DNA from 3 places in the Cronobacter malonaticus LMG 23826 genome. Region 2 is predicted to be linked to each of the others. Evidence: predicted binding sites of a transcription regulator. Region 2 holds the regulator's gene; each other region holds the start of a gene.
What was found. The regulator CRP, encoded in region 2, controls carbon source genes, mostly activating them, when cyclic AMP is high. The targets are predictions, from matches to a motif close to ATGTGANNNNNNTCACAT.

Region 1: a site for CRP is predicted at 6,299-6,316, ahead of rhaS (HTH-type transcriptional activator RhaS). Genes of this name have one in related genera too.
Region 3: a site for CRP is predicted at 3,654-3,671, ahead of msrB (peptide-methionine (R)-S-oxide reductase MsrB). Genes of this name have one in related genera too.

The regions. Positions count from the first base shown of each region.
Region 1 covers NZ_CP013940.1:4,272,482-4,280,645, reverse strand. The annotation lists gene lldR (transcriptional regulator LldR) at 1-146, shown strand, start outside; gene lldD (FMN-dependent L-lactate dehydrogenase LldD) at 143-1,348, shown strand; gene yiiM (6-hydroxyaminopurine reductase) at 1,639-2,316, opposite strand; gene sodA (superoxide dismutase [Mn]) at 2,387-3,007, opposite strand; gene rhaT (L-rhamnose/proton symporter RhaT) at 3,379-4,416, shown strand; gene rhaR (HTH-type transcriptional activator RhaR) at 4,413-5,264, opposite strand; gene rhaS (HTH-type transcriptional activator RhaS) at 5,335-6,171, opposite strand; gene rhaB (rhamnulokinase) at 6,473-7,945, shown strand; gene AFK66_RS19965 (L-rhamnose isomerase) at 7,942-8,164, shown strand, end outside.
Region 2 covers NZ_CP013940.1:194,649-202,812, reverse strand. The annotation lists gene AFK66_RS00875 (phosphoribulokinase) at 1-859, shown strand, start outside; gene AFK66_RS00870 (OsmC family protein) at 904-1,311, opposite strand; gene crp (cAMP-activated global transcriptional regulator CRP) at 1,622-2,254, shown strand; gene AFK66_RS00860 (YccS/YhfK family putative transporter) at 2,317-4,401, shown strand; gene argD (bifunctional acetylornithine/succinyldiaminopimelate transaminase) at 4,402-5,622, opposite strand; gene AFK66_RS00850 (aminodeoxychorismate synthase component II) at 5,709-6,272, opposite strand; gene AFK66_RS00845 (putative adenosine monophosphate-protein transferase Fic) at 6,303-6,905, opposite strand; gene AFK66_RS20890 (YhfG family protein) at 6,895-7,065, opposite strand; gene ppiA (peptidylprolyl isomerase A) at 7,173-7,745, opposite strand; gene tsgA (MFS transporter TsgA) at 8,021-8,164, shown strand, end outside.
Region 3 covers NZ_CP013940.1:2,368,470-2,376,633, reverse strand. The annotation lists gene yeaG (protein kinase YeaG) at 1-190, opposite strand, end outside; gene AFK66_RS11205 (MipA/OmpV family protein) at 663-1,373, shown strand; gene AFK66_RS11200 (D-hexose-6-phosphate mutarotase) at 1,487-2,374, opposite strand; gene gapA (glyceraldehyde-3-phosphate dehydrogenase) at 2,451-3,446, opposite strand; gene msrB (peptide-methionine (R)-S-oxide reductase MsrB) at 3,792-4,205, shown strand; gene AFK66_RS11185 (YeaC family protein) at 4,246-4,524, shown strand; gene pncA (bifunctional nicotinamidase/pyrazinamidase) at 4,607-5,248, opposite strand; gene ansA (asparaginase) at 5,261-6,277, opposite strand; gene sppA (signal peptide peptidase SppA) at 6,379-8,164, opposite strand, start outside.

The DNA.
Region 1 (8,164 bases), 220 kb from region 2:
CCGAGCGAGCGCGCAACGCGACGCTGCGCCACCTCGGCTTTGTCCACTCCACGATTAAACAGCTTGATGAAGATGTCGCCCGCCAGGCGCGTGTCACCCGCCTGCCCGACGACGTAATGCAACCTTCCAGGGAGAATAAAGAATGATTATTTCCGCAGCCAGCGACTATCGCGCAGCGGCGCAGCGTATCCTGCCGCCGTTTCTGTTTCACTACATCGACGGCGGGGCCTACGCGGAATATACCCTTAAGCGCAACGTGGAAGATCTCTCGCAGGTGGCGCTGCGCCAGCGCGTGCTGAAAAATATGTCGGATTTAAGCCTTGAGACGACGCTGTTTAACGAAACGCTCTCAATGCCCGTCGCGCTCGGGCCGGTCGGGTTGTGCGGCATGTACGCGCGTCGCGGCGAAGTTCAGGCGGCGCGCGCGGCATCGGCGAAAGGCATTCCGTTTACGCTCTCGACGGTATCCGTCTGCCCCATTGAAGAAGTCGCGCCAGTGATGAATCGTCCGATGTGGTTTCAGCTCTACGTGCTGCGCGACCGCGGGTTTATGCGTAACGCGCTGGAGCGCGCCAAGGCGGCAGGCTGCTCAACGCTGGTGTTTACCGTTGATATGCCCACGCCCGGCGCGCGCTACCGCGACGCCCATTCCGGCATGAGCGGCACCAATGCCGCCATGCGCCGCTACTGGCAGGCGGTGACGCACCCGCAGTGGGCGTGGGACGTGGGCCTGAATGGCCGTCCGCACGATCTCGGCAATATTTCCGCGTACCTTGGCAAGCCGACCGGGCTTGAGGATTATATCGGCTGGCTGGCGAACAATTTCGATCCGTCTATCTCGTGGAAAGACCTGGAGTGGATCCGCGAATTCTGGGACGGCCCGATGGTGATCAAGGGGATCCTCGACCCGGAAGATGCCCGCGACGCGGTGCGCTTCGGTGCCGACGGGATTGTGGTCTCCAACCACGGCGGCCGCCAGCTTGACGGCGTGCTCTCGTCAGCCCGCGCGCTACCCGCCATCGCCGATGCAGTGAAAGGCGACATCACCATTCTCGCCGACAGCGGCATCCGCAACGGGCTGGATGTGGTGCGCATGATTGCGCTCGGTGCCGACAGCGTGCTGCTGGGCCGCGCGTACCTTTATGCGCTCGCGACCCACGGCGAGAAAGGCGTGGCGAACCTGCTGAATCTGATTGAGAAGGAGATGCGGGTGGCGATGACGTTGACCGGCGCGAAGTCGATTAAGGAGATCACCCGTGAATCGCTGGTGCCGTCACCGGAATTTACGTCCGTTTTAGCGGATCTGCCCGCAGCCAGCGCGAAACCTGAGCAGGATGACGCGGCGTAAAAGTTGGTGATGTGAGGGTGGCGGGTGAGTAGTGACGGGTAAGTGGCGACGGCGGCTGCGCTGCGCTTACCCGCCCTACAACGCATAAAGATGTGTTTCCCCAGGGGGGTAAGCACAGCGCACCCACCAACAAACGCCGCCCCATTTCCCGTAGGGTGGGTAAGCGCAGCGCACCCACCGCACAAACATCGCCCCATTTCCCGTAGGGTGGGTAAGCGAAGCGCACCCAACAACAAACACCGCCCCATTTCCCGTAGGGTGGGTAAGCGCAGCGCACCCACCGTGACCTGCTATCCTCTGCCCCACAACCTGCGCGAAAAACTCTCGATCTTCCCGTTAAGACGCCGGTTTTGCAGCGTTTTCGCCCAACTGGCGGAAAGCCCGCCTGCGCTCAGGAGCCGGTGATACTGCTCGTCATCAAACGGCGTATGCCACGCAATCGCGGCGGCCTCGCGCACGGAAATGGCGCTCACCCGCGACACCAGCTCCAGCGGCGCGTCGCTAAACACCTTCCCTTCGCCGATCACCCGGTAGAGCCAGCCGCAGCGCGCGGTATCCTGCATCCGGCCGGAAAGCTCGCTAATTCCCGAGTGAAAATTAACCTTAAAACACGGCGAACGCGGCTGGGTGATCTGTATCAGCGCCTCGCCCCAGCGAAAGATATCGCCGATAAACGCGTTCTCTTCCGTCAGCCCCAGCGTCGAGAGATTCTCGCCAAACGCGGGCGGCGCAAACCACTCCGCCTGTTCCGGGTATTCACGCGCCCAGACGGCGTAATGCTCGCGCGGGTAGTGGCACAGCGCGCGGTCCGCCCCGCCGTGAATTTTCTTCTCCGCCTGCTGATCGCCAACCAGCCCGCGGCTGGTAAGCGACAACTCGCCCTCCACCTGCACTTTGCCGATGGCGCTGGGCCTGCTGCCTTTATAGTCGCGGATTTTGCCGAGATACACCTGCACCGGGAAATACATACGCGCCTCCTTTTGCGGATATAAAAAAAGCGAGCCATCAGGCTCGCTTTTTACAGGTCAGGTTGCAACCTTATTTCTGAGAAGCGAAACGCGCTGCGGCTTCGTCCCAGTTAACCACGTTCCAGAACTCTTTGATGTAGTCCGGACGACGGTTCTGGAATTTCAGATAGTACGCGTGCTCCCACACGTCCAGGCCCAGGATCGGGTAGCCGGAAGCGCCAGAGATAGCTTCGCCCATCAGCGGGGAATCCTGGTTTGCGGTGGAAACGACAGCCAGTTTGTCGCCTTTCAGCACCAGCCACGCCCAGCCAGAGCCGAAACGGGTCGCAGCCGCTTTCTCGAACTCTTCTTTGAATTTCTCAACGGAGCCGAAATCGCGCTCGATAGCCGCTTTCAGGTCGCCCTGCAGGGTGGTGCCTTTTTTCAGGCCTTTCCAGAACAGGCTGTGGTTCGCGTGGCCGCCCGCGTTGTTGCGCAGAACGGTTTTCTTGTCAGCCGGAACCTGATCCAGTTTGGTGATCAACTCTTCAACCGGCAGATTCGCCAGCTCCGGCAGGCTTTCCAGCGCCGCGTTAGCGTTGTTGACGTAGGTCTGGTGGTGTTTGGTGTGATGGATTTCCATCGTCTGCTTGTCGAAATGCGGTTCCAGGGCGTCGTATGCGTACGGCAGGGATGGCAGTGTGTAACTCATATTCATCATCTCCATTATTGTCGGGCGGCATAGGTGTTAACGCCGCGTAAGCAGTGGGTTCATTATAGTTAATTAAATGATATTGAAAATGTTTATCAATGCCGCAGTTTTTATATGGTTATAACTTAACGCAATATTAGCCAAAAATGGACACCCTGCGCCGTTTTTCGCACACATTTCCAACGCTTAGGCATCGTCTGAATTCACCATAAAGTGTGATCCCCGTTCGGCTTACTCGCTGTTTTTTGCCACCCGTTAACGCTTCGCGGCAGCGCCCCGAAGGTGAAAGCGTGAGCGCCTCAATAGACTCGATTCGGTTAGGGGGCGGCTTTCGCTCCCGTTGGCTCTGTGACGGAAACGAGGACGACAGCATGAGTAACGCAATAACCATGGGTATCCTGTGGCATTTGATTGGCGCGGCGAGCGCCGCCTGCTTTTATGCGCCGTTTAAAAAGGTTCGGCACTGGTCATGGGAGACCATGTGGTCGGTGGGCGGCGTGGTGTCATGGCTGATTTTACCCTGGGTGGTCAGCGCGCTGCTGCTGCCCGATTTCTGGGCCTATTACCGCTCGTTCAGCGCCGCCACGCTGCTGCCGGTGTTTCTGTTCGGCGCGATGTGGGGCATCGGCAATATTAACTACGGCCTGACCATGCGCTATCTCGGTATGTCGATGGGCATCGGCATCGCGATTGGTATTACGCTGATTGTCGGCACGCTGATGACGCCGCTGCTGAACGGCAAATTCGGTGTGCTCGTCGGCACCGCGGGCGGGCGGATGACGCTGCTTGGCGTGTTCGTCGCTCTTATTGGCGTCGCCATCGTCACCCGCGCAGGCCAGCTGAAAGAGCGCCAGATGGGCATCAAAGCCGAAGAGTTTAACCTGAAGAAAGGGCTGGTGCTGGCGGTGCTGTGCGGCGTGTTCTCCGCAGGTATGTCGTTTGCGATGGACGCCGCGAAGCCGATGCATGAAGCCGCCGCAGAACTCGGCGTCGATCCGCTCTACGTCGCGCTGCCAAGCTATGTCGTTATCATGGGCGGCGGCGCGCTGATTAACCTCGGCTTCTGTTTTATTCGCCTCGCGAAGGTGAAAAACCTGTCGATTAAAGCCGATTTCTCGCTGGCGAAACCGCTGCTTATCAGCAATGTGCTGCTCTCGGCGCTGGGCGGGCTGATGTGGTATTTGCAGTTCTTTTTCTATGCCTGGGGCCATGCGCGTATCCCGGCGCAGTATGACTACATCAGTTGGATGCTGCACATGAGCTTCTACGTGCTGTGCGGCGGCATCGTCGGGCTGGTGCTGCGCGAGTGGAAAGCGGCAGGACGCCGCCCGGTCAGCGTGCTGAGCCTGGGCTGCGTGGTAATTATCGTGGCGGCGAATATCGTCGGGCTGGGCATGGCGACCAACTAACCGGCCATCGCACTCCACTGCTGACGCCACACCCGTGGCGTCACGCCCGTTTCACGGGTAAACACCACCGAGAAATAGTTACTGTCTTCAAAGCCGCAGCGCGCGGCGATTTCGCTTATCAGCAACGAAGAGTGGCGCAGCAGATACTGCGCCTGGCAAATGCGTAACTGGCGCAGGTACTGGCTGATGGTCATGCCCGTCTGCTGGCGGAACAGCTGGCGCAGCGGGCGTTCGGCAATCTGATAATGGCTGCAAAAGTGCTGTAAATCGAACGGCACGTCGAGGCTGTTGCCGAGCGCGGCCATCAGCAGATCGAGCGTTTCGCCCTCGCCCGGCCCCGTACCGCCCGATGGCTGGTAACGATGACGGCGCAGCGTAATCGCCAGCTGTAAAAAGAGGCTTTCGGCCAGGCAGTGCGAGAGCGCGTCTTGCTTCGGGCTTTCATGCTCAAGCTGATCAATCACCTGGCGCGCCTGCACCATGCCCTGGCTGCTGAGCCGCCAGCGCGGGTCGCCGTTCGCGCCACGCGGATTTTCCAGCAGATCGCGCCAGTTAACGTTAAGTTTTAGCCGTTCGGGGCAGTAGATGATGTTATGCAGCACCAGATCGTTAACCGACTGGTAGCTGTGGCGGTCTTCGGCGCGGATATAAAAGAGATCGCCGCAGGTGATGCGGTAAGGCCTGTCATTCAGCACATGCAGCCCGTTGCCGCGCCACACCAGCACCAGTTCGCAGAACTCGTGGGTATGCTCGGCAAAGACGTTTTGCGGGTAGCGATCCGCCACGACGACCGGCTGGGTGGGTGTCGCGAAGAAATCCGCTTTCCTGAGCACTAACTGAGCGGCCACAGCGTATCTCCGGGCAAATGGCTGCAAAGTATGCGCTTTTTCGCCGCCGAAAACGGTGATTCCCTTCGCGTTACTGGATTTGCCCGTCGCGCCCCTGACGAATATCACGCGGCGACCACGAAAACTCGCGGCGAAACAGCGTGGAGAAGTGGTTGCTGTCGCCAAAGCCGCACTGGTAGGCGATATCCGTGACGCTCTCTTCACTGTGGCGCAACAGATAGCGCGCTTTCATCAGGCGCAGGCGGTTAAGGTAGCGCTGCGGCGTCAGGCCGGTGCGCTGCTTAAGCTGGCGGTGCAGCGTGCGCAGCGACAGCCGGTGATGGTCGGCGAGCTGCTCCCAGCAAATCTCTTCCGCGTAATGTTCCTCAAGCCAGGCGATAAGCTGGTTCAGCCGTTCATCAGGGCGGCCGTCGCCCTGCGCGTGCGCACCGCTTCGCAGCAAAATCAGCAGTTGCATAAAGAGCATCTCCATGCTGGCGATGGCATGCACATCGCTGCTTTCGCGCAGCGCTTCCAGCTGCCCGACCAGCGGGCGGGCCTGCTGCAGCGTCTGCTGGCTGACGCGCCAGTGCGACGGATAGTGGCCGTCCTGCTCCTGCGGCAGAAGCTTTTCAAGCCCCGACAGGAAACTGAACGCCTGCGGCGAGCGATACAGCACATTGGTCAGGCAGAGATTTTCGGTGTGCTCGTAGAGATGGCGATCGTGGTCGCGCACAAAGCAGACGGAGCCGCCGCTGAGCGTATACGGCTGACCATTAAACACATGCGTGCCGGTGCCGTGCTCAACGATGACAATCTCATAAAAATCATGATGATGCTCAGGAAATGCCGCCTGCGGCAGACGCGGTTCAATGGTGACCGACGCCGCGCCGGATGGGAAAAAATCAACGCTCTGTAGTACCGTCATCCTCGCCCCCGCGTTCTGTGAATCCTGCCTGATAGTAGATAACGGTTCTCACTTACACCTTAAATTTTCGACGCCAAAACGCGCAAAGCACGTCGGTTTTTTAAGAAACACTGTGAAATTTCTGGAAATGCGGCGCGGCTCACACCCCTGCCAGCCAGACGGCCAGACGCCATTTTGTGAACTTCCTCACGTTCATCTTTGCTTCCTTGCCAGCCCGCTTAACACGCTGTCCGTGGAGTGAAGGTGCGCCGCCGCGCCGCTCCCTAGACTGGCGTCAGAGATTCCAACAAGGACCCCAACCATGACTATTCGCCATAGCGTCGCGGTCGATCTGGGGGCGTCCAGCGGCCGCGTGATGCTGGCCCGCTACGACAGCCACGGACAGCGCCTGACGCTTGAGGAAATCCACCGCTTCGCCAACGGCCTGCGCCGCGTGGACGGCTTCGACACCTGGGATGTGGATGCGCTGGAGCGTGAAGTGCGCGCGGGTCTGGAGAAAGCCTGCGCGCGCGGCGTCGATATCGACAGCATCGGCATCGACACCTGGGGCGTCGATTATGTGCTGCTGGATGCGCGCGGCGAGCGCGTCGGCCTGCCGGTGTCGTACCGCGACAGCCGCACCGACGGCATTATGGCCCGCGCGGAGCAGCAAATGGGCCGCGAGGCGATTTATCGCCGCACCGGCATTCAGTTCCTGCCGTTTAATACGCTGTATCAGTTTCGCGCGCTGGTGGAGCAGCAGCCGGAGCTGGTTGACCACGTGGCGCATGCGCTGCTCATCCCGGATTACCTCTGCTACCGGCTGACGGGCGCGCTGAACTGGGATTACACCAACGCCACCACCACGCAGCTTATCAATATCAACACCGATAACTGGGACGAGACGCTGCTCGACTGGGCGGGTGTGCCGCACCACTGGCTCGGCGCGCCGACGCATCCGGGCAACGTGATCGGCCACTGGCGCAGCGCGCAGGGCGTGGAGGTGCCGGTGGTTTCCGTGGCGACGCACGACACCGCCAGCGCCGTCATCGCCGCGCCGCTGGCGACGCCGGACGCGGCGTATCTTTCTTCGGGCACCTGGTCGTTGATGGGATTTGAGAGCAAAACGCCGTACACCGATGACCGCGCGCTCGCAGCCAATATCACCAACGAAGGCGGGGCCGAAGGGCGCTACCGGGTGCTGAAAAACATCATGGGGCTGTGGCTGTTGCAGCGCGTCTGTCAGGAGCAACAGATTACCGATCTGCCCGCGCTTATCGACGAGGCGCGCGCGCTTGCGCCCTGCCGCTTTGTCGTGAACCCCAATGACGACCGCTTTATCAACCCGGAAAACATGAGCCGCGAAATTCAGGCCGCCTGCCTGGAGCGCGGCGAGCCTGCGCCGCAAAGCGCGGCAGAGCTGGCCCGCTGTGTTTTTGACAGCCTGGCGTTGCTGTATGCCCGCGTGCTGGAAGAACTCACCGCCCTGCGCGGGCGGCCATTCACGGTGCTGCATATCGTCGGCGGCGGCAGCCAGAACCCGCTGCTGAATCAGCTCTGCGCCGATGCCTGCGGTATTCCGGTGCTGGCCGGCCCGGTGGAAGCCTCCACGCTCGGCAATATCGGCTGCCAGTTGATGGCGCTGGACGACATCGCCGACGTCGACGCGTTTCGCCGCGTTGTCACCGCCAGCCAGACGCTGACCCCATTTCACCCTCAGACGGACAGCGAAATAGCGCGCCACGCGGCGCGGGTATCGCCGTCCCGTCAAATCAGGAAGGAGCTTTACGCATGACCACTCACATTCACCAGGCCTGGGAACTGGCGAAGCAGCGCTTCGCCGCCGTTGGCGTCGATGCCGAAGCCGCGTTAAGCCAGCTCGACCGCCTGCCGGTCTCCATGCACTGCTGGCAGGGCGACGACGTGGCCGGGTTTGAAAACCCGCAGGGGCAGCTCACCGGCGGCATTCAGGCGACCGGCAACTATCCGGGCAAGGCGCGTAACGCCGAAGAGC
Region 2 (8,164 bases):
ACATCCGGTTATCGCCGTCACAGGCTCCAGCGGCGCGGGAACCACCACCACCAGCCTCGCGTTTCGTAAAATTTTCGCCCAGCTGAATCTCCGTGCCGCCGAAGTGGAAGGCGACAGCTTTCACCGCTACACGCGCCCGGAGATGGACATGGCTATTCGCAAAGCGCGCGATCTTGGCCGCCACATCAGCTATTTCGGCCCGGAGGCGAACGATTTCGGCCTGCTGGAGCAAACCTTTGTGGAGTACGGCCTGACCGGCAAAGGGCAGTCGCGTAAATATCTGCACACCTATGACGAAGCGGTGCCGTGGAACCAGGTGCCCGGCACGTTTACGCCGTGGCAGCCGCTGCCGGAGCCGACGGACGTGCTGTTTTACGAAGGGCTGCACGGCGGCGTGGTGACGCCGCAGCATGACGTGGCGAAGCATGTCGATTTACTCGTAGGCGTGGTGCCTATCGTCAACCTGGAGTGGATACAGAAGCTCATCCGCGATACCAGCGAGCGCGGCCACTCCCGCGAGGCGGTGATGGATTCCGTGGTGCGCTCAATGGAAGATTACATCAACTACATCACGCCGCAGTTCTCACGTACCCACATTAACTTCCAGCGCGTGCCGACGGTGGACACCTCCAACCCGTTCGCCGCGAAAGGCATTCCGTCGCTTGATGAAAGCTTCGTGGTTATTCACTTCCGCAATCTGGATAACATCGACTACCCGTGGCTGCTGGCGATGCTACAGGGTTCGTTTATTTCACATATCAATACGCTGGTGGTGCCGGGCGGAAAGATGGGGCTCGCGATGGAGCTTATTATGCTGCCGCTGGTGCAGCGGCTGATGGAAGGCAAACAGATAGCGTAACGGCGATGCCCGGTGGCGCTGCGCCTGCCGGGCCGCCCGTCATCTCATGACGCTTCAATCACTTCATACGAATGAGTGATGTTGACCCCTTTGCCGAGCATCAGCGCTACCGAACAATACTTCTCTGCCGACAGATCCACCGCGCGCGACACTGCCGCATCTTTCAGGGCTTTACCCGTTACGACAAAGTGCAGGTTGATATGCGTAAACAGACGCGGCGCTTCTTCGCGACGCTCTGACGTCAGCTTCACTTCGCAGTCGGTCACGTCGTGACGGCCTTTTTGCAGAATAGAGACAACATCAATCGCGCTGCAGCCGCCCGCGGCCATCAGCACCATTTCCATCGGGCTCGGCGCTTTGTCGCCAGAGTTGCCGTCCATCAGGATCTGATGCCCGGAGGCGGACTCGCCCAGGAAGGTTAACCCTTCCACCCATTTCACTCGTGCATGCATGTTAATCACTCCAGGCTATTCATTTTTCTGACAGATTACGCGCGCGCGACGTCAGAGGCAATGGAAGGGCGACCTGCGTCAAGCTGAAACGAGACAACAGGAGACACCTGAGAAAAGCTATGCTAAAACAGTCTGGATGCAGCGGCGATACATTGATGTTACGCATGTGTGCAGAGGAGAAGACAATTTATCGGCTGCGATGTCCACGGACAGCCAACTTCCCTGGACCCGGGAAGATGATGATTGCAAAGCCAGACAGGGGTTACGCGCCCTGTCTTTGGAGCCAGTTTAAAACAGAGGATAACCGCGCATGGTGCTTGGCAAACCGCAAACAGACCCGACTCTTGAATGGTTCTTGTCACATTGCCACATTCATAAGTATCCATCTAAGAGCACGCTGATTCACCAGGGTGAAAAAGCGGAGACGCTGTATTACATCGTTAAAGGCTCAGTGGCAGTGCTGATCAAAGATGAAGAGGGCAAGGAGATGATCCTCTCGTACCTGAATCAGGGAGACTTCATCGGCGAACTGGGTTTGTTCGAGGAAGGTCAGGAACGCAGCGCCTGGGTTCGCGCTAAAACTGCCTGTGAAGTAGCTGAAATCTCTTACAAAAAATTCCGTCAGCTGATCCAGGTTAACCCGGATATTCTGATGCGTCTCTCCTCGCAGATGGCTCGCCGCCTGCAGGTCACGTCTGAGAAAGTGGGCAACCTCGCCTTCCTCGACGTGACCGGCCGCATCGCGCAGACCCTGCTGAACCTGGCGAAACAGCCGGACGCGATGACCCACCCTGACGGGATGCAGATCAAAATCACGCGCCAGGAAATCGGCCAGATCGTCGGCTGCTCTCGCGAAACCGTTGGCCGCATTCTGAAAATGCTCGAAGATCAGAACCTGATCTCCGCCCACGGCAAAACCATCGTGGTTTACGGAACCCGCTAAAAAATCAAAAAACGGCGTGTCGCTTCGGTAACACGCCGTTTTTGTATCTATACTTCTCCCCTATGTGGCGTCGTCTTATCTATCACCCTGAAATTAATTACGCTTTACGGCAAACGCTGATCTTAAGCCTGCCGGTGGCGGTCGGGTTGATGCTGGGCCATCTTCAACAAGGGTTACTGTTTTCACTCGTTCCCGCCTGCTGCAACATTGCCGGTCTCGATACCCCGCACAAACGCTTTTTTAAACGCTTGATCATCGGCGCCTCGCTGTTTGCGCTGAGCAGCCTGGCGGTGCAACTTCTGCTGTTGCAGTCTGTGCCGCTGCCGCTCATTTTGCTGATGCTGGCGCTACTGCTCGGCGTGACGGCGGAAATCAGCCCGCTGCATGCGCGTCTGCTGCCCGCCTCGCTCATCGCGGCCATCTTTACATTAAGCCTCGCCGGCAATATGCCCATCTGGGAGCCCATGCTGCTCTATGTCTTTGGCACGCTCTGGTATGGCGCGTTTAACGGTTTCTGGTTCTGGCTGTGGCGCGAACAGCCGCTACGTGAATCGTTAAGCCTGATTTATAAAAGCCTCGCCGACTACTGCGAGGCCAAATATAGCCTGCTGACGCGCCACACCGAGCCGGAACAGGCGCTGCCGCCGCTGCTGGTGCATCAGCAAAAAGTGGTGGATCAGATAAGCCAGTGCTATCAGCAGTTGCAGATGCTCTCCGCCACTAAACAAAACGGTTACAAGCGCCTGCTACGCACGTTCCAGGTGGCGCTGGATCTCCAGGAGCATATCTCGGTATCGCTGCATCAGCCCGGCGAAGTGCAAAAACTGGTGGAGCGCAGCCATGCCGAAGCAGTGTTGCGCTGGACGGCGCAGACCGTCGCCACGCGGCTGCGCACGCTTTCTGACGATATTCTTTACCACCGCTATTCGCATCGTTTCTCGATGGATAAGCAGGTCGAGGCGCTGGCGAAAATCGCCCGCCAGCACCCGGATAACCCGGTTGGCCAGTTCTGCGAATACCATTTCAGCCGTATTGCACGCGTGCTGCGCACCCAGCGCCCGCTATACGCCCGTGATCTGATGGACAGCGGCCAGCGACGCCTGCCGCTGCTGCGGGCGCTGAAAAGCTATTTGTCGCTGAAATCCGCCGCGCTGCGCACCGCCGCGCGTCTGGGCGTGATGCTGGCGGCGGCGGGGTTGTTAGGGAGCGCGTTCCAGCTTCCGAAGCCGTACTGGATCCTGATGACGGTGCTGTTCGTTACGCAAAACGGCTATGGCGCGACCCGCGTGCGTATCCTGCACCGGGCGGGCGGCACGCTGGCGGGGCTGATTATCGCGGGCATCACGCTGCACCTGAAAGTGCCGCAGGGCTATACCCTGCTCGGCATGCTGCTGGTGACGTTAATCAGTTATCTGATAATCCGGCGGCACTACGGCTGGGCGATGATTGGCTTTACCGTCACGGCGGTCTATTCGCTGCAAATCCTGACGCTCAACGGCGAGCAGTACATCGTGGCGCGCCTGATAGACACGCTGTCCGGCTGTCTTATCGCGTTTGGCGGTATGGTCTGGCTCTGGCCCCAGTGGCAAAGCGGCCTGCTGCGCCAGAACGCGCATGACGCGCTGGAGGCTGACCAGGAGGCGCTGCGCCTGATCCTGAGCGACGACCCGCAGCCCGGCCCGCTCGCCTGGCAGCGTATGCAGGTCAACCAGGCGCACAACGCGCTCTATAACTCGCTCAACCAGGCCATGCAGGAGCCAGGCTTTAATAGCCGTTATCTGGAGGATATGCGCCTGTGGGTGACGCACAGCCAGTTTATTGTCGAGCACATTAACGCGATAACGACGATGGCGCGCGAGCAAACCACGCTGACGCCAGAAACCGCAGCGCGTTACTTACAGGCCTGTGAGATTGCGCTACAGCGCTGCCAGCAGCGGCTGGAGCATGACGCGCCGGGCGATACGCAAAACGAGGCGGTACTGGAGGGTGAAGAGGTATTGCCGGACGGAGCGCCGGGCGTAATGGAACATCATCTGCTGCGCATTCTCGATCACCTGCGCACCATGCATACCATCTCTTCCGTGGCGTGGCGTCAGCGCCCGCATCACGGGATCTGGCTCAGACGACGCCTGAGCCAGCCACAATGATTAACCGTTGACCACGCGCGCGACTGCGCGTGCGAAGCGGGCCATGCCTTCGTCGATATCCGCGCTCTCCACCAGCAACGATGGCGCAAGACGCAGCACGTCCGGCCCGGCGTTCAGCACCATCACACCTTCCGCCGCCGCGGCGTAGAGGAGATCGCGCGCGCGTCCGTGAAAGGCGGGCGTCAGCTCAGCACCGATCAGCAGGCCCATACCGCGAATATCGCTGAATAAGCCATACTGCTCGCCAATCTGCGCCAGATGCTGTACGAACTGCTCGCGTTTATGCGCCACGCCGTCCAGCACCTCCGGGGTGTTGATGATATCAAACGCTTCGCCCGCCACCGCGCAGGCGAGCGGGTTGCCGCCGTAAGTGGAGCCGTGCGAGCCAACGTGAAACGCCGAGGCGATATCATGGGTGGTGAGCATCGCGCTGACCGGGAAACCGCCGCCGAGCGCTTTGGCGCTGGTCAGGATGTCCGGCGTCACGCCGTAATGCATATAGGCAAACAGCTTGCCGCTGCGGCCCATGCCGCACTGCACTTCGTCGAACACCAGCAGCGCCTGATGCTCATCGCACAGCTCGCGCAGGCCGCGCAGGAATGCCGGCGTCGCGGCGGTCACACCGCCCTCGCCCTGTACCGGCTCGACCACCACCGCGCAGGTGTGGTCGTCCATCACCGCTTTGACCGCATCGAGATCGTTAAACGGCACATGAATGATATCAGCCGGTTTCGGGCCGAAACCGTCGGAGTATTTCGCCTGGCCGCCCACGGAGACGGTAAACAGCGAACGTCCGTGAAAGGCGTTATAAAACGCGATAATTTTGGTTTTGTACGGGCTGTGGCGGGTAATGGCGTAGTGGCGGGCAAGCTTGAACGCAGTTTCGTTGGCTTCGGTGCCGGAATTCATAAACACCACGCGTTCGGCGAAGGTGGCGTCCACCAGCTTCTGACCCAGGCGCAGCGCAGGCTCGTTGGTGAAGACGTTGCTGGTGTGCCAGAGCGTTTCGCCCTGCGCTTTCAGCGCCTCCACCAGCCGCGGGTGGCAGTGGCCGAGCGCCGTTACCGCGATCCCGCCCGCAAAATCGACATATTCTTTGCCCTGCTGATCCCACACGCGGCTGCCCTTGCCTTTCACCGGAATAAATTCAGCCGGTGCATAAATCGGCAGGATCACGTCATCAAAGGTGGCGCGCGTAATTGCTGTTTTTTCAGTTGCCATTTCATGCCCATCCAGTAAATGTGCCATCGCACATGAAAAGATAAGCACAAAATATGAATAAAAAATCACTAAAAGGCAATAAAAATTCAGCGCGTAAGGAAGTTCGCCAGTAACTGATGGCCCTGCTCGCTGAGAATGCTTTCCGGGTGGAACTGCACGCCTTCAAGCGCAAGGTGGCGGTGGCGAATGCCCATGATCTCGCCCGCATCCGTCCAGGCGGTTATCTCAAACTCCGCGGGCAGCGTGGCGCGGTCGATAATCAGCGAGTGATAGCGGGTAACGGTCAGCGGATTATTAAGCCCCGCAAACACGCCGCTGTTGTTATGCGAAATCACCGAGGTTTTGCCGTGCATGACCTTTTCAGCGCGCACCACGGCCGCGCCGAAGGCCTGTCCGATGGCCTGATGCCCGAGGCAAACGCCGAGAATCGGCAGGCGACCGGCAAAACGCCGGATTGCCGCCAGTGAAATGCCAGCCTCATTCGGCGTGCAGGGGCCGGGAGAGATCACGAGGCGCGCCGGAGCGAGCGCCTCGATATCGTCGCACGTCAGTTCATCGTTGCGCCTGACCACCACCTCCGCGCCCAGCTCGCTGAAATACTGAAACAGGTTCCAGGTAAAAGAATCGTAGTTGTCGATAAGCAGTAACATGGCGGCTCCGGAAAAAAGAACCGCGCCAGTTTACTCGCTTTCCCGCGCTTCGCTCACTACGCTTGCGAAGATTTTCTCAAGGGGTGCCAGATCGCCCATCGCGCCCGCCTGGTTAGCCTCGCGCCACGCGTCGACATCGACACCGCGCCAGTCAAGGCTGTAGCCCGCATGCAGCGCCAGCTGTTCGAAGAAGATACGCTGGGCGCGGCCCGTACCGATACGGAACGGATGCAGCACGTTGATTTCGCAGTAGTAGTGCGCGAGGCGCGCGACAAACGCCTCCGGCTCCAGACCGATGAGATAGTCCTCATCTTCCAGCGCCTGCATCAGCGCGTTGCCCTCTTTCTCCAGATATTCGAAATGCGCGAAGCGGGTTTCACCCTGATAGATGTCCATCTCACGCAGTTCGCCCGCCCAGTCGTAGATATCCTGGAAAAGCTGGCGGTGAATAGCGCACAGGTGCGGCAGCCCGCGCTGTACCGGGCCGAGTTCCAGCGTCGCCGCGCGCAGCGAGGTCAGTTCGCGCTCGGCATGTTGTAGATCCTGCGCGGCATGAATGTTCAGCCGGTTGCGCAGCACATCGCTGCCGGACCAGAAATAAGGGTCGCGCCCGTCGCCGAATTTATCGCTCATAGTGCCCCCTTAGCTCTTCAATGCGCGCCAGCGCTTCTTCGCGGGATAAGGTCACCAGAGGCACCTCAATGCCTTCCAGCCGGTTGCTGGCCTGGAAGTTCTGATTCTTTTGCGCGTCCCAGAGACGGGACTTTTGTCTGTCGGTGAGTTTCTTTGGCATTTTGCCTCCCTGAGCGTAACCCCGTGTGCCACAAGTATAAGCAGCAATAGACGGGTTTGCCGGGAGGAGAAGCGACGCGGGCCGGATAGCCCGCGTGAGGAAGACGATTACGGCAGGACTTTCGCAGAGAGGATCACAACCGGTTTGGACGGCACATTCTGGTACGGGCCGACGTCGTGGGTCTGAACCTGGGCGATTTTGTCCGCCACATCCATACCCTTCACGACTTTACCGAAAACGGCGTAGCCGAAATCGCGCTGTCCGTGGTTCAGGAACGCGTTATCCGCCACGTTGATAAAGAACTGGCTGGTGGCGCTGTCTTTCTCTGCGGTGCGCGCCATCGCGATCGTGCCGCGCGCGTTTGGCAGGCCGTTATCCGCTTCGTTTTTCACCGGCGGGTTGGTCGGCTTCTGCTGCATATCCGCGGTAAAACCGCCGCCCTGCACCATAAAGCCCGGGATCACACGGTGGAAAATGGTGTTGTTATAAAAACCGCTATTGACGTAATCAACGAAGTTTTTAACCGATGCCGGTGCTTTCTGGCTGTTCAGCTCCAGCTCAATATTTCCCGCAGAGGTCGTCAGCAGAACGTGCGGGTCGCCTTTTGCCGCCAGTGCGGCAGGAGAAAGGGCAGAGAGAGCAAATACAGCCGCAACAGCCGCCAGAGTGGATTTGAGCATGAAGAATTCCTTACGAAGCAGAAAAAAGCGAGTGGGTCGATTCTAAATAGCGATTGCATGACGTGCCAGCGATTTACCTGGATTTACGTACCAGCGCGCAGCGAAAAAGCGCTCATCGGATCTGATGCGTGAAATTCTGTGAACCCCGTCATATAAACCATGTCGTTTTACACAGCATGTGATCAATGAATGTTTTATTGGATCACAATACCACCTAGAATGCCTGGGTTCCCGGCGCCGTCAACGCGCTTTACACTTCTATTCACAGGCCAGTCATGACTAACAGCAATCGTATTAAGCTCACATGGATCAGCTTTTTTTCCTACGCCCTTACTGGCGCGTTGGTAATCGTCACCGGGATGGTGATGGGGAATATCGCAGAATATTTCAAACTGCCCGTATCCAGCATGAGTAACACC
Region 3 (8,164 bases), 2.1 Mb from region 2:
AGAGACGGGAGAGCCGTGGCTCCTGGGCAGTATCCACCATCACTGGCTCACCGATGGCCATCAATAGCCGTTCCGCCGCATTTGCATATGCACTGCGATCCTGCCGGCAAACGGTAAGAAATTCCTGCAGTGTGAACTCTTCGTCCTTGGCAGCTTCATAGCGCTGGCGATAGTGATCGAATATATTCATGGCATGCCGTCCTTTCGTTTTTTAGCACAGGTTTAAGAGCCGTTCATATGAATAGTGGAGGCTCCCGGAAGACGTATTCTGAGTACAGCAACCCTAATGCCAACTTAAGCATTTTTTTTGCGCGTTGCACTGTGCTACTGCGGTCAGGGTAATGCACCTTCTTAATTTTAAGCGTAGATGGCATTTGAAAATCTTGCATGCCGCCTTATGAGGGATTCAGTGATTAATCAAGCACTCATCCCGTTGTTTCTGCTGGCGGATTTACATTTACGGCGTGAATTCACCGTCAGGTCATAAAATTGCAAGCCGCCTGTCATGCGAAAATGCGAGGCTGCGCGATCCAATGATGTAAAGAAGTGCGAAAAAATTTGGGGTGAAGCGTAAGGGGCGGTTACACTTCGCGAGCCGATCATTTGACTAAAGGACTTGATGGATTGTGAGCACATTCAAATTTCTGGCACTGGGTGCCCTTATGGCTTCAGCCGCAACCTTTGCGCATGCAGAAGGAAAACTGTCAGTTGGCGCGGGTGCAGGATGGGTGGTAAACCCTTATAAACAGTACGACCGTGACGTTTATCCTCTGCCTGTTATCAACTATGAAGGCGATAACTTCTGGGTACGCGGCCTTGGCGCGGGTTACTACCTGTGGAATGACACTGCCGATAAGCTTTCCATTATGGCGTACTATTCGCCGCTGCACTTCAAGCCGGGCGACAGCGACAGCCGTGCGCTGCGCCGTCTGGACGAGCGCAAATCCACGCTGATGGCGGGCCTCTCTTACGTACACAATACGCCGTATGGCTATCTGCGTACCTCTCTCGCGGCCGATACGCTGGATAACAGCAACGGTATCGTGTGGGATCTGGCGTGGCTTTATCGTTACACCAACGGCGGCCTTACCCTGACGCCGGGCATCGGTGTTGAGTGGAGCAGTGAAAACCAGAATGACTACTACTATGGCGTGAGCGGCAAAGAGTCGCGCCGCAGCGGGCTTGACCGCTATGACGCTGACGATGGCTGGGCGCCGTATGCTGAGCTGACCGCCGTCTATCGTCTCTCTGACAGCTGGAGCGTTTACGGCAGCGGCCGTTACACCCACCTGAGCGACGAAGCCAAAGACAGCCCGATGGTTGACCGTTCCTGGTCTGCGCTGCTGTCTACCGGCGTAACTTACACGTTCTGATGTGTAACGCGATTTTTGGGGCGCCTTATGGCGCCCTTTTTTATGGCGCAGGCTCACGGAAAACAGGGAAGGGCGGATAAAAAAGGCCCCGCTATTCGCGAGGCCGTTGGTTATCAGGCTTTTTTAACGACGCGCAGCGTCTGGGAGAGGCGTGAGGGTTTATCTTCACGCGTCTGCTGCGGTGTGGTCACGCAGGCGGTTTCCACGCAAACGAACGTCTTATAGCCGTCATCCGGCATGTCGCCCATGCTGACGGAGAGCGCCGGGCCTGGGTTCCAGCCCACCACATTGCTGTTGTGGTGATGCACGACTTCGATAGTGCGGTTAAGCGCATCGTCATGGATCAGGCTGCATCCTTCCGGGTTCAGGTAAACGCGATCGGTACGGTCCGGAAACGCCTGCACGCCGCCGTTGAGTTTGCCTTCCTCGCCACCATTCACTTTGTCGATATACGCCTCGCCAAGCCCGCTCACTTTCACGTCGGCGATATCGCCCACGTTGAAATAAGAGTGGAGTGCGGAAGTGGTTTCGAATTCGCCGTGCGCTTCCAGTTCCATTTCGCAGGTTTTGCCGAGCTTATAGCGCGCATAAAGAGTGAAATCGTGCGGCCAGAGCTTACGGCTCGCGTCACTTGCGTGCAGTTCAAACGTCAGCACCACGCCGTTGTCGTCTTCATTATGGGCGCTCAGATTCCACGGCAGGTTGCGTGCGAAACCGTGCGAGGGCAGATCTTTTTGCGCCGACGGGCCAAACCACGGCCAGCAGACAGGCACGCCGCCACGCAGTGCGACACCTTTTTTAAACGGCGTGTTGGCGCTCAGCCATAACACCTCTTCTTCACCAGCCGGTTTCCAGCACAGCAGGTGCGCGCCCTGCAGCGCCACGGCGGCGCGGACCTGCGGATGGTCGATAACGATGATATCCAGCTCGTCATGCTGGCGACGGGAGAGGTAAGGCGTTAACTGCTCAGACACCGGCAGGGCAAAAAGCGTATTGATCATTTCTGGCAATCCTCTGTCTTAAATCCAAATAAAAAGGGCGACCGAAGTCGCCCTTAAGATCAGAATCTCATCTCACTTATTTAGAGATGTGAGCGATCAGGTCCAGTACTTTGTTGGAGTAGCCGGTTTCGTTGTCGTACCAGGAAACCAGTTTCACGAAGTTGTCGTTCAGTGCAATACCTGCTTTAGCATCGAACACTGAAGTGCATACTTCGCCGTTGAAGTCGGTGGAAACCACGTCATCTTCGGTGTAACCCAGAACGCCTTTCATTTCGCCTTCAGCGGCTTTCTTGATAGCTTCTTTGATCTGCTCGTAGGTCGCTGCTTTTTCCAGACGAACGGTCAGGTCAACAACAGATACGTTCGGGGTCGGAACGCGGAACGCCATACCAGTCAGTTTGCCGTTCAGTTCCGGCAGTACTTTACCTACAGCTTTAGCAGCGCCGGTAGAGGACGGGATGATGTTCTGAGCTGCGCCACGGCCGCCGCGCCAGTCTTTGTGAGACGGGCCGTCAACGGTTTTCTGAGTTGCGGTGGTCGCGTGAACGGTGGTCATCAGACCTTCGATGATGCCGAAGTTGTCGTTGATAACTTTCGCCAGCGGTGCCAGGCAGTTGGTGGTGCAGGAAGCGTTGGACACGATGTCCTGGCCTGCATATTTATCAAAGTTAGCGCCACGAACGAACATCGGAGTGTTGTCTTTGGACGGGCCAGTCAGAACAACTTTTTTCGCGCCAGCGGTGATGTGTTTACGTGCGGTTTCGTCGGTCAGGAAGATACCGGTTGCTTCAGCAACCACGTCCACGCCCACTTCGTCCCACTTCAGGTTAGCCGGGTCTTTTTCAGCGGTAACGCGGATTTTTTTACCGTTAACGATCAGATGACCGTCTTTAACTTCAACGGTACCGTCGAAACGGCCGTGAGTAGAGTCATACTTCAGCATGTAGGCCATGTAGTCAGCGTCTAACAGGTCGTTGATTGCAACGATCTCGATGTCAGAACGTTTCTGAGCAGCACGGAAAACAATGCGACCGATACGGCCAAAACCGTTGATACCTACTTTGATAGTCATATATTCCACCAGCTATTTGTTAGTGAATAAAAGGTTGGCTGTAAAATTACAAAAACCTTACGCAGCGTCAAGCGGAATCGTGTCAATCATTGCGACAAATCAATCCTATGGACAAGCTTTGCACGACTGACTCACCTCACTCTTCCTTTTGGGCTCAGGTCCATATGGGGACGCTGAGAGGAATTTAAAAGGGCGCCGAAAACAAAAGTGTGATGTTAATCACGTTTGCTTGTCTGCTGCATTTTCAGTGCTAAGTTTAGACCAAAAGTGTACGCGTTACTGTTAATGTTTTGTTAGAATATTGCAGGTAATGTAACTGCTTAAACCTCTCCGAGATGTCACCTTATGGCCAATCAAAACTCCCAGGACGACCTGAAAAACACCCTGACGGAAATGCAGTTCTATGTCACCCAGAATCACGGTACGGAACCGCCGTATACCGGGCGTCTGCTGCATAACAAGCGTGATGGCGTCTACCACTGTCTGGTGTGCGATGCGCCGCTGTTCAACTCTGAAACCAAGTATGATTCCGGCTGTGGCTGGCCGAGCTTTTACGAGCCGGTAAGCGAAGATTCGATCCGCTACCTTAACGATTACTCGCACGGCATGCAGCGCATTGAAATCCGCTGCGGCAACTGCGACGCGCACCTGGGACATGTCTTCCCGGATGGCCCGCAGCCCACCGGCGAGCGCTACTGCGTCAATTCGGCGTCGCTGAGCTTCACCGATGACGATAACGGCGAGCAAATCAAAGGCTGAAGAATCGATTCAGCAAATTATTCCACTGGAGCGCGTTTTTATGAACCTGGAAGACCTGATTAGCAGCATGACGCCGGAGGTTTACGAGCGTCTCGCGACCGCCGTAGAACTCGGAAAATGGCCCGATGGCGTGGCGCTCACGCCCGAGCAGAAAGAAAACAGCCTGCAACTGGTGATGCTCTGGCAGATGCGCCACAACACCAATCCGCAGCATATGACGATCGGCACTGACGGCCAGCTGGTGATGAAAAGCAAGCAGCAGCTGAAGGCGGAATTTGGCATCAATCAGCAGCCCATCGCCACGCTCAAGCCAGAGTAAGCTGAAATGTGCTGAAGCTATAAAAAAGGCCGCGGATTGCTCAGCGGCCTTTTTTCATGAAGCAACGGATGACTGATGCGGTTTATGCCTGCGTTTCACGCCAGTCGTCGAGCGTATAAAGCGTGGCGCCGCTCGCCGCCATCTCCTGAAACGCCAGCATACTCGCCTGCGGCGTCAGGTTAACGCCACGGCAGCCGTCGGTGATCACATTCACCGTATACCCCAGCCTTAGCGCGTCGAGCACCGTGTATTTGACGCAGTAGTCGGTCGCAAGCCCCATAACGATCAACTCGCTTACGCCATGCTCACGCAGCCAGGCGTCGAGCGCGGTTTTCTGACGGTGTCCGTTATCGAAAAACGCGCTGTAGCTGTCAATCGCCGGGTTCTCGCCTTTGTAAAAGCGCTGTTCAATGGCCTTCTGGTTCAGCAGCGGATGGAGTGCCGCGCCGTCGCTCTCCTGAATGCAGTGATCCGGCCACCAGGTCTGCGGCAGGCCGTCGAGCGTGCCTTGCGTGAACGGCTCGGCGTGCTGAACGGAAGCAAAACTGCCGTGGTTCGCCGGGTGCCAGTCCTGGCTTGCCACCACCGGCTCGCCGCGGCTCTGACACCATTCAATCATCGCGTTCGCGATATCCACCGTGCTGTCGCCTTCCGCGACCGCCAGCGCGCCGCCGGCGCAAAAATCGTTTTGCAGATCCACCAGCAGCAGGGCGCGTGAATTCATACCATGCTCCTTTTAATCGTCCGGGGTCAGCTCGCCGCGCAGGTTACGCATCATCGCTTCGCGAATTGCCTGCGGCTCCAGCCCCTGGCTTAACAGATAGTGCAGTTTGGTGAGCGTCGCCTCGACCGTCATGTCGAAGCCGCTGATGACGCCCGCATGGGCCAGCGCGTTGCCGGTAGCATAGCCGCCCATGTTCACTTTGCCGGACATACACTGCGTCAGGTTAACCACCACAATCCCGCGCGAGCACGCTTCCTGCAACTCTTTGAGGAACTCGCCGTGCTGCGGCGCGTTGCCGACACCGTAAGAGCGCAGGATCAGCGCCCGCACCGGCTGGCGTAAGAAGTTACGCACCACGTCAGCGGAAATGCCCGGATAGATCGTCACCACGCCGATAGGCTGCGGGGTGATCGGGTGCACGCACAGTTCGCCGTGGCCGTGTGGGGCAGGTGGCGTATTCAGGCGACGAATATGAATGCCCGCTTCCAGCAGCGGCGGCAGGTTAGGGGAGGCAAACGCGTCGAAACCGTCAGCGTGGGCTTTGGTGGTGCGGTTGCCGCGATAGAGCCGGTTGTTGAAGAACAGCGTCACTTCGCTAATCGGGTAGTTCGCCGCCACGTAGAGGGAGTTCAGCAGGTTGGTCTGCCCGTCGGAGCGCAGCTCAGCGAGCGGGATCTGCGAGCCGGTGACGATAACCGGCTTGCTGAGATTCTCCAGCATAAACGAGAGCGCCGACGCCGTGAACGCCATCGTATCGGTGCCATGCAGGATCACAAAGCCGTCATATTCATCGTAATGGGCTTTGATATCTTCGGCGATATGCTGCCAGTCCTGCGGCGTCATATCGGAAGAGTCCATCAGGGGCGCATATTCGTGAATGGTGAAATCCGGCATTTCGGGGCGGTGAAACTCCGGCATCTGGGCGAGCTGCTGCTGGAGATGGCCGGAGACGGGAATGTAGCCGTGTTCGGAGCGTTGCATACCGATGGTGCCGCCGGTATAGGCAACGTAAATCGATTTCTTTTGCATAGGTCAGCTTTCGTTGTGCATAAACCCGCGCAGTATAGAGGTGCTGCGCAAAAAAATCAGCCCGGCGCTGGCCGGGCTGTGACAGGGTCGACGCTGACGCGTTAGCGCACGTCGCCGCAGGTGAGGCAGAAAGCGTAACGGTTCTGCGGATCGTTAAAGGCCGCGAGCTTATCGCCTTCCTTCTTCGCCGCCAGCGCCGCATCTGCCACCGGCGCAGGCAGCCAGGCCTGAAGCGCCTGCGGCAGCATCGCGTGCACCGAGCCGGTCAGGTTGGCAATCACCATATCGATAAAGCCAGGCTCATCCTGATAGAAATCGAGATGCCAGGATTTCAGCTTCGCAAGCTCGGCGGCTTTCTTCACGGCGTCGTCGAAATCGCCAAGGCTGTCCACCAAACCGTTTTGCTTCGCGTCTTCACCCGTCCAGACGTGGCCCTGCGCAATCTGGTCAATCTGCTGCGGGGTTTTGTTACGCGACTGCGCCACCAGGCCGATAAAGCGCTGATAACCGTTTTCGATGGTTAACTGCATCAGCTTTTGCACTTCCGGCGGCAGCGCTTTGGTCACCGACACATCGGCGAGCGGCGAGGTCGCCACGCCGTCGGTATGCACGCCAATCGCATCCAGGCTGTTTTCCATCGTGTTGATAACACCAAAGATACCGATAGAGCCGGTGAGCGTGCTGGGGTTCGCAACGATGTAGTTAGCGGGTGTGGAGATCCAGTAACCGCCGGACGCCGCCATGCCGCCCATCGACACCACCACCGGTTTACCGGCTTCTTTCGCCGCCGCCAGCTCCTGGCGGATGGTTTCTGAAGCCGTCACGCTGCCGCCCGGGCTGTTCACCCGCAGCACAATGGCTTTCACTTTCGGATCCAGACGCGCGTCGCGGATCTGCGCGGCAGTGGTATCACCGCCGACGTTCCCCGGCGTCTCTTCGCCATCCATGATGGCGCCATTAGCGAACACCACGGCAATGCTCTCGCCCTGTTCGGACGGCTTGTTCACCGGGTAGTCGTAAATACTGACGGCGCGGAAATCTTTATCCTTGTCGCTCCAGCCAAACTGTTTCACCAGCGCTTTGTCGATGGCCGCGCTGCTCGCCAGTTCATCCACCAGCTTATTGTCGAGCGCGTATTTCGCGGTATCGCCGCCTGCGGCTTCAAGACCCGCGATCATCGCCTGAGCGCCAGGGAAGATCTGGCTTGCCGGTACCTGACGGTTAGCCGCGATCGTGCCGAGGTAGTTCTGCCACAGTTCGCCAATCCAGCGGCTGTCGGCTTCACGGGCGGCGGGCGACATATCGTCGCGGATAAACGGCTCGACGGCGGATTTATAGGTGCCGACGCGGAACACATGCGTGGTCACTTTCAGCTTATCGAGCAGTGATTTGTAGTAGAGGCCATTGGTGGCGAAGCCGTGCAGATCGACGGTGCCCTGCGGCGAGAGCCAAATCTTATTGGCGAAGCTCGCGAGGTAATACTGGCCCTGGCTGTAGCTTTCGCCGATGGCGTACACCGGTTTGCCGGCGTCGCGGAATTCGCGCAGCGCCTTGCCGATATACTGCATCGACGGCTGATCGGCGCCGGCGAAATCTTTCAGATCCAGCACGATGCCGGTGATATTGCGATCGTCCTTCGCCTGGCGAATCGCATTGACGATATCAAACAGCGAATTTTCCTGTAAGCGGTCGGAGCTTGCGCCAAAGAGCTGACGGCCCAGCGCGCCAAGCTTATTATTGACCGACGGTTTATCCACTACCACGCCGCTGATATCAAGCAGCAGCGCGCCGCGTCCGGGCTCAGACGGGCCGCTGTTAAACTGCATCCAGACGCCGACGCACACCAGCACCAGCAGGAGAAACAGCAGATTCATCACCAGCTCTCTG